4 regions of the Arthrobacter sp. QXT-31 genome follow, and region 4 is predicted to be linked to each of the others. Evidence: riboswitches for the same ligand, from Rfam matches in the RefSeq annotation. Region 4 holds a riboswitch; each other region holds the start of a gene.
What was found. Region 4 has a riboswitch for thiamine pyrophosphate ahead of BWQ92_RS11755 (ECF transporter S component). Riboswitches for the same ligand answer to the same signal wherever they lie in the genome.

Region 1 (2,194 bases), 1.8 Mb from region 4:
CTGCCGCGCTGCACCACCCCGACCCCTCGGAAGCAGAACGCCACGCCAAGGCTGAAGCCACCCGCGCCGCCCTCGCCAACATCGCGGCAGCGGCGCACGCCGCGCACCTGCACGAGGAGGCCGCGCAGACCGCCGCCGCGTCAGCGGAAGCACCGCGTCCGGCCGCGCCAGCGGCTGCCGCACCGGAAAGCCCTGTGGTGCACCGCGCTCCTGAAACGGAGAGCATCTCCGGCCGGCCAGGGGCAGTGCTGACTTTTGGCGGCGAGAAGGTGATTCTTCCGTTTGTCGATCACAGCGATGAGCCGCCGAAGGAAGCGCCGGCCCTGACGCTGGACCGCCTGGAGGAGGCCTTCGCGCACCTCGGCAGCCCGGTTGCGCCCGCCGAGAAGGAGGAGCCCAGGGAAGAGGCGCCGGCCCAGCGGGAAAGCGAGCAGCGGGAAAGCCGGCAGTCGGAAAGCCAGCCTGCTGCGGGCCAGCTGGCCGAAAGCTCCACCGCCCTGTCCCGGGGGCGCCGTCCGCGACGCAACCGCAGCGCCAGCCGTCCCCAGGGCGCAGCCAACGAAACATCCGTGGAGCACCACGAGGTTGCTCCCGCATCCGCCGCCGGGCACTCGCACGAGGCCAAGGCACCGGAGACGGGTGACGGCAGCGCGGCCAAGGCGGCTCCGCAGCCAGCCAGCGAACCGATCATTCTGGGGGTTGGGGTACCCGCCTCGGAACTCTGAGCTGATCAAGGTCTGGGATGACTGACTTCTGAATCCAGAGGAAGGGTCCGGCACCGCGCTTGCGGGGCCGGACCCTTTTCGCTGCCGGCCTGTCGCAAACGTCAAATTCGGCGCCATATCCGGAACGAACCGCTAGGCTGGGGGACTGACACGGGGTGCCGCGCACGGGCCGGCTGAGATCCAAACCCGTTGAACCTGTCCGGTTAGCACCGGCGAAGGGATGTCTCCTTTGTCATCAACACTGTCAGCATCGCTCCTGCCTGCACCAACGGCCGCCGCTAGTCCGCTCCTGGAAACCGTGGCTCCGCCCACCCCCACCTCCCGTGCAGTTCCCCGGGTCCTTGCCATCGCCGGCTCGGATCCGTCCGGCGGCGCAGGCATTCAGGCCGACCTGAAAAGCATTGCAGCCCACGGCGGCTACGGGATGGCCGCGATAACCGCCCTCACCGCGCAAAACACCACCGGCGTGAGCGGCGTGCACGTTCCGCCTGCATCATTCCTGTCAGCACAGCTGGATGCTGTCAGTGACGATATCCACGTGGATGCTGTGAAGATCGGCATGCTGGGCGATGAAAAGGTGATCGCCGCCGTCCGCAGCTGGCTCGAAAAGGTGCGGCCCGGCGTCGTGGTCCTTGACCCGGTGATGGTAGCCACCAGTGGTGACCGCCTCCTGCGGGAGTCCGCGGAGGCTGCCCTCCGGAAGCTGCTGCCCCTCGCGGACCTGGTCACCCCCAACCTTCCCGAACTGGCGATGCTGCTCGGGGAACCTGAGGCCGCGGACTGGGCTGCCGCCCTCGACCAGGGCAGGCGGCTCGCGGACCAGACCGGTGCCACGGTCCTGGTCAAAGGCGGCCACCTGAACGGGACAACCTGTCCGGACGCCCTCGTCAACACCGCAGGGTTGCTGTCCGCGGAGGTGGTGGAGGTTACCGGTGAGCGGATTGCCACGCGGAACAGCCACGGCACCGGATGCTCCCTCTCCTCGGCCATGGCCACTGCACAGGCGCGGCTGGGCAACTGGGAAGCGTCACTGCGGGAGGTCAAGCCCTGGCTGGCCGGCGCGCTCCGCACGTCCGGGCAGCTGGAGGTCGGCGCCGGAAACGGACCCATCCACCATTTCCACCACATGGCCGACGCCGGAACGACAGGTCCGGCCGAACCAAAGGGGGCGTTCGGGGAACTGCTGCGTGCCGAGACCTTCGCCGACCTGGAAGTCATCTATGGCCTGGGCTTCATCCGCGGGCTTGTGGAGGGCAGCCTTCCGGAGAAGGAATTCGCGTACTACCTCGCCCAGGACGCCATCTACCTCAACGGCTACTCCCGCGTCCTGGCCCGGGCCAGCGCTCTCGCGCCGACCGAGGCCGAGCAGCTGTTCTGGGCACGGTCCTCGCAGCAATGCCTGGAGGTTGAATCGGAACTGCACCGCAACTGGCTCAGCACACGTACCGTGCAGACGGAGCTTGGCCCCG
Region 2 (2,194 bases), 1.2 Mb from region 4:
CCTGTTCAATACCGTTCAAAGTGATGTTCATGCTGATTCCTTATTCGGGTCAAATGTGACGTGCGTCATGCGGGAGTGCCGCAATGGGTGAAAGCTCCCAGCGGGGCAGCAACTCCCAGCGGATCGGGGAGCCCGGGGGAAAACCGGGCCGGCCGGAACGCGGCCCAGCGCCGATCGGTAATGCCGTCCATGAGCTGGCGGCAGATCGCCGCGGCGGCCGGGGTCAGCAGGACCCCGTGGCGGAAGAAGCCGGTGGCAATGATGAGGCCCGCCACGTCCGTACCGGCATCCCGCCCGCCTGCGGGGCCGCATGCCGGTACGCGGCCCAGCAGGGGTGCGTTGTCAGGTGTGCCGGGCCGTGCCCGGGCGGTGGCCTCGAGCAGCTCCAGCTCGGCGACGGCGGGAAGCAGGGCCTGCGCGTCACGCAGCAGCTGGTAGACGCCGCCGGCGCTGGTGCCCGGCACGCCGTCCTCGCGCTGGGTGGCGCCGATCACCACCGTGCCGTCCTGGCGGGGCACTATGTACACCGGAACGCCCCGCACCATGCCCCGGACGGTTGCGGTGAGCAGGGGCTGCAGGTGTGCGGGGACCCGAAGCCTGAGGATGTCTCCGTGGACGGGCCGCAGCGGCAGATGGAGGCCTTCCGGCAGGTTCTGCAGCTGTGCCGCGGCCAGGCCGTTGGCCACCACCGTCTCGGCCGCCCTGACGGAGCCGCCGCCCGCCAGCCGGACGCCGCAGACGCGTCCGCCGTCCCAGAGCAGGCCAGTGGCCTGCTCTGGGACGGTGGACCCCTGTGCTGCCGCGTTCCCCTGGCCCGCAGTCCTCTGGCCTTGGCTGGCCAGCTCTGCGGCCAGGGCCCTGACCAGCTTGCGCGGGTCCACCTGGTGGTCTGCCGGGATATCAAGGGCGCAGGAAATTCCGGGGCTGAGCAGCGGCTCGCGGGAACGCGCCTCGCGGATAGTCAGCGGTTCCACTTCCAGGCCGTGGGCCCGCTGCACGTCCCGCAGGTCCATCAGCGCGCGCCGGTCGGCGGGATCGGCACCCAGCGCAAGGGTAGGCGTCGTGAGATAACCGGCGTCCTCCCCGGTGGTGAGGGTGGCGGCAAACTCCGGCCACCTGGCCGAGGACTCCAGCATCAGCTCCAGGAGCCCTTCCTCCTGGTAATGCAGTTCGCTGACCGGGGCGAGCATGCCGGCCGCCGCCCAGCTGGCGCCACTGCCGGGGGCTTCATCGATGAGCACCACCGACCGGCCGGAACGCCGCGCCTCCCAGGCGATGCCGTGGCCCACCACGCCCCCGCCAATGACGGCCACGTCTGCCTCGAGACGCGTCGCGGCACAATCCTTACCGCTGGTTTCGGGATTCATGTTTTCCTTCCCTACGCCGGTACTAACCGGATCAGGTCAAGCGGTCGGCTCTGACGCCCTCTCAGCCCTGCGCCTTTTATGACATCGGCAACGGGCTCCCGCGGTACCTGCCCAGTTTAGAGGAACTAAGGTGGTTGCCATGACCGAGCACTCTGCCCACACCGCCGCCCGCCTCTACCTCTGCACCGATGCCCGCAAGGACCGCGGGGACTTTGCGGACTTCGTGGACGCGGCGTTTGCCGGCGGCGTTGACATCATCCAGCTGCGGGACAAGAGCATTGAGGCGGCCGAGGAGCTCGAGCTGCTGGAAATCGTCCACGCCGCCGCCCGCCGGCACGGCCGGCTCTGGGCCGTGAACGACCGCGCCGACGTCGCATCCATCGCCGGCGCCCCGGTGTTCCACATCGGCCAGAAGGACCTGCCGCTGCGCGCTGCCCGGAAGCTGCTGCACGATGCAACCGTGATCGGGCTCTCCACCCACAGCACGGAGCAGGTGGATGCCGCCATCGTCGCCGCCCACGGACGCGGCGGCCTGGACTATTTCTGCGTGGGCCCGCTCTGGGCCACCCCCACCAAACCCGGGCGCGCCGCCGTCGGACTCGATCTGGTGAGCTATGCGGCGAAGGCTGTCCGCACCGTGAACGAGGAAATCGTGGGGGGACTGCTGCTGCCCTGGTTCGCGATCGGCGGGATCGACCGCACGAACGTGGAGCAGGTCCTGGCGGCCGGAGCCAGCAGGATTGTCGTCGTCCGTGCCATCACCGAGGCGCCGGATCCGGCGGCCGCAGCGGCGGAACTGCTCGACGCCCTCGAAGCGACGTCCCCCG
Region 3 (2,194 bases), 1.6 Mb from region 4:
GATGTTGATGAGTGTGGGAACGATCGGCACCTGCTGCTCGGCGAAGCGGGGAATGTGCCTGGGCAGGAGCCCTGTGGCGTGCTCAATGCAGTCGATGCCGGCGTCCAGCATGTCATCCAGGGTGTCCTCGCCGAAGCAGTGGGCCGTGACCCTGGCGCCCTCGTCGTGGGCGGCCCGGACGGCGTCCCGCACGGCAGCGGCAGGGAAGGACGGCGCGAGGTCGCCGGCCGTGCGGTCGATCCAGTCCCCCACCAGCTTGACCCAGCCGTCCCCCTCCCGTGCCTGTTTGCGCACGGCCTCCACGAGGCCTTCGGGTTCAACTTCGACGGCGAAGTTGCGAAGGTAGCGGCGGGACCTGGCAACATGCCGGCCGGCCCGGATGATCCGGGGCGCATCAGGCCGCTGCTGCAGCCAGCGCGTGTCGCTCACGGCGCCGGCGTCGCGCACCAGCAGCGTTCCGGCGTTGCGGTCAGTTATCGCCTGCTCATACGCCACGTCGTCGTCCACGGCACCCGCCGGGCCCAGCCCGATGTGGCAGTGGGCATCAACGAATCCGGGCAGGACCCAGCCATCCAGGACGGTGTCCGCCCGCCGGCCCGGCGGATTGAACGTCAGTTTCCCGTCAACGGCCCAGAGCCCGCGGCGTTCCTCATCCGCCGCAGTGAGCACGGGTCCGCTGAATTCGATGATGTGCGCCATGGTTCCAGCTTAATTGGCCGCCGCACCGGGCCCTTCACAGATGGACAGGGGCAATCGGGGCTGTGGTAGCTTCGTCTAACGACCACACGGGTGCCCTTGCAGGGGCTGAGATCAGGCTGACGCAGCCTGCGACCGTCGAACCTGTCCGGGTAATGCCGGCGAAGGAAGTGAGCAGTAAATTGAGCACCCAGAAATCACAGCTGAGCCCTGCCCAAAATGAATCAGCCCAGAATGACGCAGCCGTCACGCAGTCGCTGAAGTCCCATTCACTGGCTTACCTGGAAGGAGACGGGCTGCGGGTTCCGGTAACGGAAATCGCCCTGGAGCCCTCCCCCAACGGCGAGCAGAACGAGCCGCTGCGCGTTTACCGCACGGCCGGTCCGGGCAGCGACCCGGTGGTGGGCCTCGCCCCGTTCCGTGCGGAATGGATTGCGGCGCGCGAAGACACGGAGACCTATGACGGCCGCGAGCGGAACCTGCTCGACGACGGCAAGTCAGCCGTGCGCCGCGGCGCGGCTTCCGCCGAATGGAAGGGCGCCAGGCCGGTGCCCCGCCGTGCGGCTGAAGGCAGGACCGTGACGCAGATGCACTATGCGCGTCAGGGCACCATCACTCCCGAGATGCGCTTCGTGGCCCTCCGTGAGAACTGCGACGTGGAACTCGTCCGCAGCGAACTCGCCGCCGGACGGGCCATCATCCCCAGCAACATCAACCACCCTGAGTCCGAACCCATGATCATCGGCAAGGCGTTCCTGGTGAAGATCAATGCCAACATCGGCAACTCGGCCGTTACCAGCTCCATCGCGGAAGAGGTGGACAAGCTGCAGTGGGCCACCCAGTGGGGTGCGGACACCGTGATGGACCTGTCCACCGGCGACGACATCCACACCACGCGCGAGTGGATCATCCGCAACTCCCCCGTGCCGATCGGCACGGTGCCGATCTACCAGGCGCTGGAAAAGGTCAACGGCGAGGCGAACGCGCTGACCTGGGAGATCTTCCGTGACACGGTCATCGAACAGTGCGAGCAGGGCGTGGACTACATGACCATCCACGCCGGCGTGCTGCTCCGGTACGTGCCCCTGACAGCGAACCGTGTGACCGGCATCGTCTCCCGCGGCGGTTCCATCATGGCCGGCTGGTGCCTTGCCCACCACCAGGAAAACTTCCTGTACACCCACTTTGACGAGCTCTGCGAGATCTTCGCGAAGTACGACGTCGCCTTCTCACTGGGTGACGGCCTGCGGCCCGGCGCGACGGCGGACGCCAACGACGCCGCGCAGTTCGCCGAACTGGACACCCTGGCTGAGCTGACCCAGCGGGCCTGGGAGTACGACGTGCAGGTCATGGTGGAGGGACCGGGCCACATCCCGTTCCACCTGGTGCGTGAGAATGTGGAGCGCCAGCAGGAGCTCTGTAAGGGGGCGCCCTTCTACACGCTGGGCCCGCTGGTCACCGATGTTGCCCCTGGCTACGACCACATCACCTCGGCCAT
Region 4 (2,194 bases):
AAACGGAGTGGGGGACCAGGTTGCCCTGCCTAAGGACTGCAGGACGGCCGGGGCCCGGCCACGCCCCGGGAAGGGACTGCCGGCAACCCGCCCGATGTTGGGGGGCCGGGCACCGAACCGGGGCCGGCGGCCCTGTGCAGTCCTGCCGGCGCGGCGGCCTAGACGATGTCCTGGCTCTTGGCGAAGCGGGTGATGGCCCGCTGCGTGCCGCGGTTGGCCAGGACCTGGATCACGGCGCTCACGGACGCGGAGACGAGGGCGAACGTCAGGGCAGTGCGCAGCGTGGTGGGGACGTCATCCTTGTCGCCCTTGGGGGGCTTCTTTCCCGTGACCTTTTCCCAGATGGTATCGACGGCCTTGGTGCCGGCGAAGCCCGCCAGCAGGCTGATGCCGGTGCCAAGCAGTTTGATGAAGAAACTCATTCCGGAACTCCTCGCGAGATGAACACTGGTCTTTCCCTAGCCTATCGGCATGAAGCGTCAGCCCAGCCGCATGGAACGGTGGATTTCCCGCAGCGCCTCCACCACGAGGCGGTGATCGGCCACCTGCGGCAGGCCGGACACCGTGACCACGGCCACCGCACCCACATCCCGCACATAGACGGGAAAGGCTCCGCCGTGGGCGGCGTAGGTGGACTGGTCGAACCAGGCGTTGTCCTCGATCCGTCCGCCGCCGGCCCTGCCCCGCAGGCCCACCAGCAGCGACGGCTCCTCGTAGCGCAGGGCAGTCCGCTGCTTGGCCCGCACCCAGCCCTCGTTGTCCGGGGTGGCACCCTCGAGCGCCACATGGAAGAGGACCTGTTCGCCCTTGGTGATGTCGATGGCGATGGGCAGGTTCCCTTCCTTGCCGCGCTCCACCAGTTCCAGGCCGAGCGCCAGGGCATCGTCCTTGGTGAACCGGGGAAACTGCAGTTCGGCGATCTCACCCTCGATCTGGCCGATCATGGCTGCCAGGGATTCCGCCGGCTGTTCCTCGGCGGAGTCGGGGTCAAAGGTGGGCAGGGCAGCGGCGCCGGAGTCCTGTTGCGTCATGGCCCCAATGTACTCCGCGGGGCCGTCCCGGCGGCGCAGGGAACCTCCCGGATTGTGACGGCGGCCCCGGGATTCCGGGGACGCCGGGGTGTAAACTGAACCAGCCCACAAGGGCAGATTTATCACGACAGGGGAGCGCCGCCGTCGGGATGCAAAGGCAGCAGCCAGCGCAACCGCGGATGGGCGCTGAGAGTGCGGACCGCCGCAGACCCTCGAACCTGATCCGGCTAGTACCGGCGCAAGGGAGTCGAGTTCTCAGAGTGCCCGGCAGCAGATGGCCCAGCCACCGGCAGCCGGGGTAACGCTTTCCCCTCCTGTTCCTCAGGAGGACCATCATGACAACTGCAGCAATCAAGAAGACCGGCTACAACTGGCGCGTGGCCGACATCGTGGTGGCGGCGCTCATCGCCGTCGCCGGAGGCGTGATCTTCTGGGCCTGGTCCCAGGGCGCCAACGTCATCTCCACTCCCGTGAACGCCGTCTACCCGCCCCTGACCGGCCTGTACGCCGGCGGCTGGATGATCCCGGCGGTCCTGGGCATGCTCATCATCCGCAAGCCCGGCGCGGCCCTGTTCTGCGAAACGGTGGCGGCCACCGGCGAACTCCTGATGGGCTCGCAGTACGGCACCACTGTGCTGATCTCCGGCCTCCTGCAGGGCCTGGGCGCGGAACTCGTGTTCGCCGCCTTCCGGTACAAGAAGTTCAACCTCCCTGTTGCGCTCCTCGCCGGAGCCGGCGCCGGGCTGTTCTGCGGCCTCAACGACTCGTTCGCGCCGTGGGGCTGGAACATCGCCTACGCCGCCGGTGACAAGTTCGCGTACATCGTGTTCTGCGCCATCTCCGGCGCGGTCATCGCAGGCGCCCTGTCCTGGATCGCCACCCGCGGCCTGGCCAAGACCGGCGTGCTGAGCTCCTTCGCTTCCCGCAAGGCCGCCACGGAGCCCGTCTTCAACTGATGCCCGCTTCCCACGACGGCGGCGTCCGCCCCGCCGCGGTACATTCCCGCGGCTGGGGCTGGCGCCACGCCGGCCGCACCAAACCCGCCGTCCAGGCGCTTGACCTGGACATCCGCCCCGGTGAGCGTGTCCTGCTGCTCGGCCCTTCCGGGGCCGGCAAGTCCACGCTGCTCCATGCCCTTGCCGGTGTGCTGGGGGACAGCGACG

Region 1: another riboswitch for thiamine pyrophosphate. It lies ahead of BWQ92_RS19920 (bifunctional hydroxymethylpyrimidine kinase/phosphomethylpyrimidine kinase); the one in region 4 lies ahead of BWQ92_RS11755 (ECF transporter S component).
Region 2: another riboswitch for thiamine pyrophosphate. It lies ahead of thiO (glycine oxidase ThiO); the one in region 4 lies ahead of BWQ92_RS11755 (ECF transporter S component).
Region 3: another riboswitch for thiamine pyrophosphate. It lies ahead of thiC (phosphomethylpyrimidine synthase ThiC); the one in region 4 lies ahead of BWQ92_RS11755 (ECF transporter S component).

Annotation. Positions count from the first base shown of each region.
Region 1 covers NZ_CP019304.1:4,362,869-4,365,062, forward strand. Annotated here, with positions in the region: gene BWQ92_RS19915 (Rne/Rng family ribonuclease) at 1-725, shown strand, start outside; TPP riboswitch at 867-963, shown strand; gene BWQ92_RS19920 (bifunctional hydroxymethylpyrimidine kinase/phosphomethylpyrimidine kinase) at 946-2,194, shown strand, end outside.
Region 2 covers NZ_CP019304.1:3,839,601-3,841,794, reverse strand. Annotated here, with positions in the region: gene thiS (sulfur carrier protein ThiS) at 1-31, opposite strand, end outside; gene thiO (glycine oxidase ThiO) at 66-1,367, opposite strand; TPP riboswitch at 1,358-1,479, opposite strand; gene thiE (thiamine phosphate synthase) at 1,507-2,194, shown strand, end outside.
Region 3 covers NZ_CP019304.1:4,202,924-4,205,117, reverse strand. Annotated here, with positions in the region: gene BWQ92_RS19095 (amidohydrolase family protein) at 1-699, opposite strand, end outside; TPP riboswitch at 776-883, shown strand; gene thiC (phosphomethylpyrimidine synthase ThiC) at 879-2,194, shown strand, end outside.
Region 4 covers NZ_CP019304.1:2,609,589-2,611,782, forward strand. Annotated here, with positions in the region: gene BWQ92_RS11745 (DUF4235 domain-containing protein) at 159-422, opposite strand; gene BWQ92_RS11750 (heme-degrading domain-containing protein) at 480-1,031, opposite strand; TPP riboswitch at 1,151-1,294, shown strand; gene BWQ92_RS11755 (ECF transporter S component) at 1,367-1,987, shown strand; gene BWQ92_RS11760 (ABC transporter ATP-binding protein) at 1,987-2,194, shown strand, end outside.